Regions from separate parts of the Arthrobacter sp. SLBN-112 genome, predicted to be linked through region 2. Evidence: predicted binding sites of a transcription regulator. Region 2 holds the regulator's gene; the other holds the start of a gene.
The links. The regulator HrcA, encoded in region 2, represses chaperone genes, less so after heat shock. The targets are predictions, from matches to a motif close to TTNGCACTCGNNNNNNNCGAGTGCNAA.
Positions count from the first base shown of each region.

Region 1: the regulator HrcA is predicted to act here: its motif matches at 3,627-3,653, upstream of groL (chaperonin GroEL).

Region 1 covers NZ_JAUSXY010000001.1:4,337,806-4,343,316, reverse strand. The annotation lists gene QF050_RS20110 (uracil-DNA glycosylase) at 1-768, opposite strand, end outside; gene QF050_RS20105 (DUF3263 domain-containing protein) at 897-1,226, shown strand; gene QF050_RS20100 (LytR C-terminal domain-containing protein) at 1,278-1,910, shown strand; gene QF050_RS20095 (cold-shock protein) at 2,072-2,278, shown strand; partial or broken gene QF050_RS20415 (ABC transporter substrate-binding protein) at 2,278-2,727, shown strand; gene QF050_RS20410 (ABC transporter substrate-binding protein) at 2,780-3,541, shown strand; gene groL (chaperonin GroEL) at 3,831-5,465, shown strand.
Region 2 covers NZ_JAUSXY010000001.1:2,916,809-2,922,319, reverse strand. The annotation lists gene QF050_RS13695 (GerMN domain-containing protein) at 1-703, shown strand, start outside; gene QF050_RS13690 (16S rRNA (uracil(1498)-N(3))-methyltransferase) at 690-1,466, opposite strand; partial or broken gene dnaJ (molecular chaperone DnaJ) at 1,469-2,598, opposite strand; gene hrcA (heat-inducible transcriptional repressor HrcA) at 2,683-3,696, opposite strand; gene QF050_RS13675 (DUF3097 domain-containing protein) at 3,871-4,722, shown strand; gene QF050_RS13670 (DUF4870 domain-containing protein) at 4,840-5,250, shown strand; gene hemW (radical SAM family heme chaperone HemW) at 5,253-5,511, opposite strand, start outside.

The DNA.
Region 1 (5,511 bases), 1.4 Mb from region 2:
GGCCGACGGCGGGAGTTCCCAGGTTACGTCCCGCGCACCTTGTTCCCGGAGCAGCTGGTTCACGCGGCTGAACGGCTTGGAGCCGAAGAAGCCGCGGGAGGCGGACAGCGGGCTGGGATGGGGACTGCACACGGCCGGTGCGCCGGCCAGGAGCGGCCGGACGCCCTCCGCCTCCTTGCCCCACAGCACGGCCACCAGGGGCACCCTGGAGCCGTCAGCGGTGCGGCGGCCGGCCACTGCGGTGACTGCCGCCGTCGTAATGTCTTCCCAGCCCTTGCCCCGGTGGGAGCCTGCGGACCCTGCCCTGACCGTGAGTACCCGGTTCAGGAGCAGGACGCCCTGCTCTGTCCATGCTGACAGGTCGCCGTGGACGCGCGGCGGAATGCCGAGGTCCGATTCGAGTTCCCGGTAGATGTTCACCAGGCTGCGCGGGAGCGGCCTGACGTGTGCGTCAACGGAAAACGACAGCCCCACGGCGTGGCCCGGCGTGGGGTACGGGTCCTGCCCCACGATGAGGACTTTCACATCGGCGAGCGGCTGGCGGAAAGCGCGCAGGACGTTCGACGGCGGCGGCAGGATTTGGTGCCCGGCCGCTTCTTCGCCGGCAAGGAAATCCAGCACCGACCGCAACCTGGCTTCCACGCCCTGCAGCGCCGACGCCCAGTCCGGAGCCATGAGTTCCGCCAAGGGCAGCTGGGCCAGATCGCTGAAGCGGGTGGTGTCCGCCGGGTCCTGCGGCAGGTCGAACAACGCATCCGATTCAAACATCGTTCCATTCTTGCAGGAGGCGACTGCCGGCGGGCAGGCGTGTTGACGGCCGGCTCGAATGACACTCCTGTAATTCGGCCGGTAGCATGGGGGTAAGACATTTACCGTAACCAGCGAAGGAGTGTGCCGTGGCGGAACCGGCCCGGGAACACCTGCCGGAGCAGGACCAACGGAAGTCCCTGCTGGTGGATTTCACGCTCCGTGATTCCTCGCTCACCGAGCGGGAACAGCAGATGCTGGCGCTGGAACGGCAGTGGTGGAAGTACGCCGGGGCCAAGGAACAGGCCATCCGGGAGCTGTTCGACCTCTCCGCAACCCACTACTACCAGCTCCTCAACGCATTGATCGATCGCGAGGATGCCCTGGCCCACGATCCCATGCTGGTCAAGAGATTGCGTAGACTACGTACGTCGCGCCACCGTGCACGCACCGCCCGCCGCCTCGGATCCGACGCTTAACACGACCCGGGCCGGGACCCTGGCAGCAATCAACAAGGATGTCCTTCCACCATGACCAAATACGCCCGCGATGAATTCGACAAGGTCCCCGAGGCCGCGTCGCGACAAGGTGTCCACCGGACGGCCTCTGCGCCGTCCAGGGTGCGGCTGTGGCCCATCCTCGCCGTGGGCGTGGCGGCACTGGCCATCGGCCTGGTGTCCTTCCTGATCCTTCCCAAGCTCGGCTTCAACGCCACGGGCACCGAGGCATCTGCCAGCGTGGAATCCACCGCATTGGCCGGGACCGGATCCACCACTTCCGCCACGCAGGAAGCCGCGCCTTCGGCCAGCTCGGAACCGTCGGCCACCGCCGAACCATCCCGCAGCAGCAACCCGGAGCCCACAGCTTCCCCCAGCCGGCAGGCCGTCGTCGACCGCACACAGGCAGTGGCCGTCTACAACGCGGCGGGTACCGCGGGACTCGCCAGCCGGGTGGGCGGGATAGTCCAGGCTGACGGCTGGCGGCTCGGACCGGTAGGCAACTGGTCAGGCGCATCGCAGAAATCCTCCGTGATCTATTACGCCGGTCCCCAGCAGCTGGCCGGCGCCCAGGAGCTCGCGGCACTGCTGAACATCCCCACCGTCGTCAGCAGCACCGAGTTCCAGGTGCCCCTCGTGGTGGTCCTCGGCCCGGGATACCGGTAACCGGGCGGACTCAGTTACGCCTGCATAACGTTCGCCGCTCCGGGCCTGCCGCTGCCTTCGACGCGTAGCGGCCGTTGGCTAGAGTGAATCCAGGCCACGGCCCGCCGGGCAGCACGCACAGCACCGGCCCATCCGGCCGCAACGGAAAAGAGTTGGTCACCATGGCACTGGGAACCGTCAAATGGTTCAACGCTGAAAAGGGCTACGGTTTCATCACTGTTGACGGCTCCAGTGATGACATCTTTGTCCATTGGTCTGCGATCCAGGGCGAAGGCTACCGGGCCCTCGAGGAAGGCCAGCGGGTGCAGCTGGAGGTCGGCGAAGGCGAAAAGGGCCCGCAGGCAGAAAACGTCCGGCCGGCGCAGTGATGCCGATCAACCGTCCTGCCGTCCGCGCCGCCTTGGCCGTCTCCCTGGCAGCCGTGCTCGGCATCACAGCATGCTCCGGTACGGGCGGAAACGCCCGGGTGGAATCCGCCGAGGCGTCCGGCGACGGCGTCCTCCGGGTGGGCCTGATACTGGACAACACCGGTGACAGTGCTTTCCTCAACGCGCCCCAGCTCGCCTCCGCCAAGCTGGCCGTCCAGGACGTCAACGCTGCAGGCGGCCACAAGGGCAGGCCCGTCGAACTGCTGCCCGTACATCCGGATCTGGAAACCGCCGGGCAGGCAAATGCCCTGCTGGCCGCCAAGGCGGACGTGGTCATCGGACCCACCGACTCCAGCCATGCGGCGGCCGCCGTCGACATTCTCTCCCGCGCACGGACGCCACTGATCTCACCGGCCAACACTGCCGCCGGCCTGACCGGAATGGCCAGCGGCGGCTACTACTTCCGCACCGCTGCCGCCGACGTCGCCCAGGGGCCCGGTCTTGGCCAAACTCGCCAAGGACGCCGGCGCAACCAGCATCAGCGTGCTGTACCAGGAAGGTTCCTACGGCAAGGACCTGCAGGCCGCCGTCACGGAAGCGGCAAAACAGTCCGGACTTACCGTCCTTCCCGGGGCCGGCTTCACAACGGGGGACGCCGGCGCTGCGGCAAGCTCCGTCGCCAAAGCCAAGCCGGACGCCGTCGTCCTGGTGGCCCGCGAGGGCGCCCAGAGCGCGTTGGCCGAGCTGAACAAGGCCGGCCTCAGCGGTTCGCGCATCATCATGAGCGACGGCGCCTTCGCCCGCTACGGGTCAGGGCTGGGTTCCAAGGTCCTGGACGGCGCCCGCGCCGTGGTCCCGGGGCAGTTGCCCTCCGCCGCTTTCCAGGCAAAGCTCCTGGCGGTGGACCCGTCCCTGAAGGATGTCTCCTACGCTGCCGAAACCTATGACGCCGTCACGCTGGCTGCGCTGGCTGCGGCCCGCGCCCAGGATGACGCCGGCCGCTCGATCGCCGCCAACCTGATCCCGGTATCCGGCGGGACGGCGGCACCCGGCTCCGGATCGGCCGCCGCGCCGTGCCTGACCTACAAGGCGTGCCTGGGCGGCCTGGCTGCCGGCCCCGACATCAATTACGACGGCGAGTCGGGCCCCATTGCCTTCGACGCCAACGGGGACATCACCACGGCTGACTTCTCCGTGTTCACCTACGGAGCTGACAACAACCCCACTCCAAGCGGGCGGGAGACCGCCGGACATCCGGGCTGATCGCCCTCGGCGAAGCCACCCCCGCCAGCTGCCCGTCCGGCGACTTTTCGCTTGCACTCTCACCGGGGGAGTGCTAATTATTGAGTTAGCACTCTGACGTACCGACTGCTAAGCAACGCCCGGTTCCGGCCGGCGGCGCAGAGCATCGGTCGAGGAGCGAAAGAAACACCTCACTTCAGTGAGATCCCCAGCCGGAGGCATACAGAGGCCGCTGTCGAAGGATCGTCCGTCGCGGGCACTGCAGCGAAGGTTCATTCTTAACGACTGTCCCGAAAGGACTACTGCCGTTATGGCCAAGATCATTGCATTTGATGAAGAGGCACGCCGCGGCCTTGAGCGTGGCCTGAACACCCTCGCCGACGCCGTTAAGGTCACCCTCGGCCCGCGTGGACGCAACGTCGTCCTCGAAAAGAAGTGGGGCGCCCCCACGATCACCAACGATGGTGTTTCCATCGCCAAGGAGATCGAGCTGGACGATCCCTACGAGAAGATCGGCGCCGAGCTGGTCAAGGAAGTTGCCAAGAAGACTGACGACGTCGCCGGCGACGGTACCACCACGGCAACCGTGCTGGCCCAGGCGCTGGTCAAGGAAGGCCTGCGCAACGTTGCCGCCGGCGCCGACCCGCTGTCCCTCAAGCGCGGCATCGAGAAGGCCGTCGAGGCCGTCACTCGCGAACTCCTGGCTTCCGCCAAGGAGATCGAAACCAAGGAAGAGATCGCGGCCACGGCCTCCATCTCCGCCGGTGACGACGAAATTGGTGCCCTCATTGCCGAAGCCCTGGACAAGGTTGGCAAGGAAGGCGTCATCACGGTCGAGGAGTCCAACACCTTCGGCCTGGAGCTTGAGCTCACCGAAGGCATGCGCTTCGACAAGGGCTACATCTCCGCCTACTTCGTCACCGACGCCGAGCGCCAGGAAACGGTCCTTGAAGACCCGTACATCCTGATCGTCAACTCGAAGATCTCCAACGTCAAGGAACTGGTTGCTGTCCTCGAAAAGGTCATGCAGTCCAACAAGCCGCTGCTGATCATCGCCGAAGACATCGAGGGTGAGGCCCTGGCCACCCTGATCGTCAACAAGATCCGCGGCACCTTCAAGTCCGTTGCCGTCAAGGCTCCGGGCTTCGGTGACCGCCGCAAGGCACAGTTGGCAGACATCGCCGTCCTCACCGGCGGCCAGGTCATCTCCGAGGAAGTCGGCCTCAAGCTCGAGACCGCAGGCCTCGAACTGCTGGGCCAGGCCCGCAAGGTTGTTGTCACCAAGGACGAGACCACCATCGTCGAAGGTGCCGGCGACGCCGACCAGATCGCCGGCCGCGTATCCCAGATCCGCGCCGAGATCGAGAACTCGGACTCCGACTACGACCGCGAGAAGCTGCAGGAACGCCTGGCCAAGCTGGCCGGCGGCGTTGCAGTCATCAAGGCCGGTGCCGCCACCGAGGTTGAGCTCAAGGAACGCAAGCACCGCATTGAGGACGCCGTCCGCAACGCCAAGGCTGCGGTTGAAGAAGGCATCGTCGCCGGTGGCGGTGTAGCCCTGATCCAGGCCGGTGCCAAGGCATTCGCCAACCTGCAGCTGTCCGGCGACGAAGCAACGGGCGCCAACATCGTCCGCGTTGCCATCGACGCTCCGCTGAAGCAGATCGCCTTCAACGCCGGCCTCGAGCCCGGCGTGGTTGTCGACAAGGTCCGCGGCCTGCCCGCAGGCCACGGCCTGAACGCAGCCACCGGCGAGTACGTCGACCTGCTGGCTGCCGGCGTCAACGACCCGGTCAAGGTGACCCGCTCTGCCCTGCAGAACGCGGCCTCCATCGCCGGCCTGTTCCTCACCACCGAAGCAGTGGTGGCAGACAAGCCCGAGAAGTCTTCTGCCCCCGCCGGTGGAGACGACATGGGCGGCATGGGCGGCATGGGCGGCTTCTAAGCCCCTCTGCCGGGACCTGTCCCGCTGACGTGAAATGCGGCCCCCT
Region 2 (5,511 bases):
CAACGTCTTCCTGTACCGCGAATTCCGTGACGTCCCCGAGCAGGACAACCCGGTCACCCGCGCGTTGCGCGCCATGATGTCGGAGAAGCCGCTCGACCCCGATTTCTTCACGCCATGGCAGAATCCGGACAAGCTGGCCACATCGATTTCAGGCAAAGACGTCATCACTGTGGACGTTTCGGCTGACGCCTTCAACAGCAACCTCGACGCCGACATGGCTGCCCGCGCCATCCAACAACTGATTTACACGGCCACCGCCGCCGCCGCCAGTTCGGGGCTGATCGACACCAGCCAGCAGATCCGGGTCCGGATCCTCGTGGACGGGCACACTGACTACGTCGCGTTCGGCAAGGTCCAGTTGGGCGCCCTGATGACCCGCGCCGCCGGCCTGGTGGCACCGGTCTGGATCATCGATCCGCAGGAGAACACCGAAGTCCCCGGCGGCAGCGTGAAGATCACCGGCCGGAGCACGTCACCCGGAGCAAAACTTCACTGGCAAATCCTGCAGGTGGCGGACAACGGTGGCGGCAAGACACCCTTCCTGAGCGGCGAAACGACGGCAGCTGCGGAACAGGGCCAGGCAGGCGCCTTCACACTGGCCCTGAATCTGCCGGCCGGTGACTACGAACTCCATGTAGCGCAGGCCGGCTCCGGCGGAGAGCCGGACCGGAACGAGGACACACGGTCCTTCAAGGTGCGGTAGTCCAGCGCCCCAGGATGTCGCTGGCCAGCACGACGGCGGCCGGGCCGGCGGTGGAGGACCGCAGGACGTGGTGCCCCAGCAGGGCCGTCACGGCACCGTTGTCACACAGTTTCGTCACTTCGCGGGGGCTGATGCCGCCTTCGGGGCCAACAATCAGCAGGATCTCGCGGGGCCCGGCACCCGTGCTCCCCTGCCACGCTTCAAGAACAGCGCGCAGGGGCCTTACGGCGTCTTCGTGCAAGATGACGGCCAGGTCCGTGGCCGCCACGGCGGCGCACAGCCCGGACGTTTCGACGGCGGTCCGGACCTCGGGAATCCAGGCACGGCGCGCCTGTTTGGCGGCGGCGGAAACGGCCGACTGCCATTTGGCGTGGGCCCGGGCGGCCCGGTCCCCCTTCCAGCGGACAATGGACCGTTCGGACTGCCAGGGTATGACCGCATCGATGCCCAGTTCCGTCGCCGTCTCAATGGCCAGCTCGTCCCGGTCGCCCTTGGCCAGTGCCTGTGCCAGCACCAGCCGTACCTCAGGCCTCTCTTCTGCCACCACGGCCCCGCACTCAACCTCTAGCACCGAGGCGGACGCTGCTGCCACCTTGCCGGTCATGCGGGTGCCGGCGCCGTCAACTATGTCCACTGCCTCCCCCGGCGACAAGCGCTTCACGGTGACAGCGTGCCGGGCTTCGGGGCCCTCGAGGGCGAAGACCTGCCCGGCGGCCAGGCCGTCAAGCGAGCCGGGGCTGGTGAAAAATACGGGGTTGCTCACCGCTACAGGTTACCGAGCCGGTCCCGGAGCTTGGCGAACATGCCGCCGCTGGCAGCGAGCTTTCCCTCGGTGATCTGTTCCCCGCGGAGCTTGGCGAGCTGGCGCAGCAGGTCCTCCTGCGCGGCGTCGAGTTTGGCGGGAGTATCAACCTGGAGGTGGACCTTCAGGTCACCGCGCCCGTAGCCCCTCAGGTGGGTGACGCCCAGCCCGCGCAGGGTGATGATCTCCCCCGACTGGGTGCCGGGTTTGACGTCGATTTCCTGGCTGCCGTCGAAGGTTTCCAGGCTGACGTCCGTGCCGAGGGCGCGGCCGCGGTCATGGGGATGTGCAGGGTGGCGTGCAGGTCGTCGCCTTCCCGGACGTACGTGGCGTCGTTGTTGACCCGGATCTCCACATAGAGGTCGCCGGCGGGCCCACCGGCTGGGCCCGCTTCGCCCTGCCCGGAGAGCTGGATGCGGGTGCCGGTGGCAACGCCGGCAGGGACCTTGATGGTCAGCGACCGGCGGCTGCGGATGCGGCCCTGGCCGCTGCATTCGTTGCAGGGATCCTTGATGACCGTGCCGAACCCTTCGCAGGTGCCGCACGGGGCCGCCGTCATGACCTGGCCCAGGATGGAGCGGACGGCCCGCTGGACCTGGCCGCTGCCGCCGCAGATATCGCAACGCTCGGGGTGGGTGCCGGGGCGGCAGCATGATCCCTCGCACGTGGGACAGACGACGGCGGTGTCCACTTCGAGCTTCTTGTTGACGCCAAAGACGGCGTCGCGAAGATCGATCCGGACGCTGATGAGTGCGTCCTGTCCCCTGCGCACCCGGGACGCCGGACCGGACGTGCCGCCGGCGCCGAAGAAGGTATCGAAAATGTCCTGGAACGCGAATCCCTGGCCTGCGTAGCCGGCGCCGCCGAAGCCGTTGTCCGTTCCGTTCTCGTTGCCGGTGGTGTCATAGATGCGGCGCTTTTGGGGGTCGGAGAGGACCTCATAGGCGTGAGTGACTGCCTTGAAGCGTTCCGACGCGTCCGCTCCCGGGTTTACGTCCGGGTGCAGGGTGCGGGCCAGCTTGCGGTAGGCCTTTTTGATCTCTTCGCCCGTAGCTTCGGGTGAGACTCCAAGGACGTCATAGTGGCTGCTCAAAGTTTGTATCTCTTCCTTGTTGTACTGCGTGCAGTTGTGCCCGGTGTCCGGTCTTGCAGCCGAAGGTGCTCCGGCAGCGGAGGGTCAGGGCCCCAAAATCCTGGAAAGGTAGCGGGCCACGGCCCTGACGGCGGCCATGGTTGTGGGGTAGTCCATTCGCGTGGGGCCAAGGATCCCTACCTTAGCGGCGCTGTCAGGGCCATAGGCGGTGGCCACCACGGACGCCTCGGCGAGGCCGTCGTAAGGGTTCTCCCTTCCGATGCTGACTGCCACGCCGCGGTGGTCCTGGGCCATTTCGCTCAACAGCCGCAGCATCACCACCTGCTCCTCGAGTGCTTCGAGCACCGGCCCGATGCTGAGTGGGAAGTCTACGTTGGATCGGGCCAGGTTGGCCGTTCCGGCCATGACCATCCGGTCTTCCCGGCTGCTCTGGGCCAGAACCTCGAGCCCGTGCGCCAGCGCGTGCGCGGCCTGGCGGTGAGGGTGCGGCGCAGCTGCCACGACGGCGGGCAGCGCCTGGGCGAGGTGGCTCAGTGGGGTGCCGCCCAGGGCTCCGAGGAACCTGGTCCTCAGCTCAGCGAGTGCTTCGTCGCCAAGGTCCTGGCCGACGTCGATTACGCGCTGCTCCACCTTGCCGCTGTTGGCAATAAGCACCACCAGGATTTTGCGCGGGGCCAACAGCACGAATTCGATGTGGCGGACAAGGGCCCTGCTCAGGTGCGGGTACTGGACTACGGCCACCTGGTTGGTCAGCTGGGACAGCAGGCGGACCGTGCGGTCCAGGACGTCGTCGAGGTCGTCCGCGCCTTCCAGGAGCGACTGGATGGCACGACGCTCGGCCGCCGACAGGGGCTTGACCGCTGAGATTTGGTCCACGAACAGGCGGTAGCCCTTGTCCGTGGGAATACGCCCTGCGCTGGTGTGCGGGGCGGTGATCAGGCCCTCATCTTCCAGCGCCGCCATGTCATTGCGGATGGTGGCGCTGGAAACGCCGAGATGATGCCGCTCCACCAGCGCCTTTGAGCCAACGGGCTCGCGGGAGTGGACGTAGTCCTCCACGATCGCCCGCAGCACTTCCAGTTTGCGTGGCTCGCTCACTCTCCACCTCCATCCACGGTCCGGGGCGCACGCCCCGTCCGGCGCCGCCCCAGCGGTTAGCACTCGACATGCCTCAGTGCTAACAGTCTATTATGCCTCGACCCGTTGTTAGCATTGGTACCGCTCCGGGGGGAACTCCGGAGGTGAGGACCTAACGCGAGGCGGATCGAATCCATGGACTACCAGAACTGGGGCCCCCGCGGGATCTCCGCCCCGGCCCGGACCGAACTGCCCGAGGTTCCCGTGGAGCGCGGCATGGTGCTTGAGGAGGTCCAGTCCGGCTGGGTGGGAGCTGTCACCCGGGTGGAGAAATCGGGCGGAATGCACGTGGTGGCCCTGGAGGACCGCCGGGGGAAGTCGCGTTCCTTCCGTCTTGGCTTCGGGTTCCTCCTGGAGGGCCAGCCTATCCGGCTGATGCCGCCGGCACCGGCCCGGGCTGCTTCCGGTCCCGCCGCCGGACGGACCGCCTCCGGGTCGGTACGGGTTGCCGGGCGGCGGGCCCAGGTGGCAAGGGCCAGCCGGATCTGGGTGGAAGGCAAGCATGACGCCGAACTCGTGGAGAAGGTGTGGGGAGACGACCTTCGGGTGGAAGGCATCGTCGTCGAGCCCCTGCACGGAATCGACGACCTCACCGCCGCGGTGGCGGACTTCAGGCCGGGACCGGGGAGGCGGCTTGGGGTGCTGGTGGACCACCTCGTGCCCGATTCCAAGGAATCGCGCATCGCCGACGCAGTGATGGCGTCCCCGGGCGCGGCGGGAAATGTCCTCATTGTCGGCCACCCCTACGTCGACGTGTGGCAGGCCATCCGGCCCGCGGTACTGGGCATCCCGCAGTGGCCGGCGATTCCCCGCGGGCAGGACTGGAAGACGGGCATCCTGAAAGCCTTTGGCTGGCCGCACGCAACGAAGGAGGATGTTGGGCTGGGGTGGCAGAAACTCCTGGGAGCGGTGCGCACCTACGCCGACCTGGAACCATCGCTGCTGGGACGGGTTGAGGAAGTGATCGATTTTCTTACCGTGCCCTGACGGCCGCTCCCGGTCCGCGACCCAGTATTCTGGATAGTGCGATGCCTGATTTTGGCAGCGTTGCACCAAGTCCTTATTTGTAGTCAGCACCACTTGCACCCAGAAGGAAAACAGACTGTGGCAGAAAACGCACGTGATCACAGGGACGGCCAAGGCCGTTCCGCGTACCATGGCGTCCCCGCCAATGCCCTGCCGCTCACGGCCAGCGAAGACCGCCAATGGGCCACGCTGGCCCACTTCGGCGGCATCCTGGGGTGCATTCCGTCCCTGCTGATCTACCTGATCTTCCGGGACCGCGGACCGTTCACCGCACAGGAGTCAAAGGAAGCGCTGAACTTCAGCCTGCCGCCCACCATCGCAGCGGTGCTGGCCAACATTCTGGTGTTCATTCCGTACGTGGGAAACATCTTCGCCGTCATCGCCACGCTGATCTGGGTGGCGCTGACCTGCTTCTCGGTGGCTGCGGGGATCCACGTCAACCGGGGCCAGCCCCACCGCTACCCGTACAACCTGCGCTGGATTAAATAGCGTTAGTCGGGCAGGATCCGGCGGACCACGGCGTCAGCCAGGAGGCGGCCCTTCAGCGTGAGGACCAGCCGTCCGTGGAATGCCGGGGCGGGTTCCACCAGGCCGTCCGCGATCAGGCCGGCCACTTCATGGCGTCCCAGGGCGCTGAGCGTCGAGACTTCAAGCCCGGACTGCAGGCGCGCCTCCAGCATCACCCGCTCCAGCCTCCTGGTGTCCGGGTCCAGGGTTTCCCGGCCCGCCGCCGGGGAAAGGCCCTGCGAC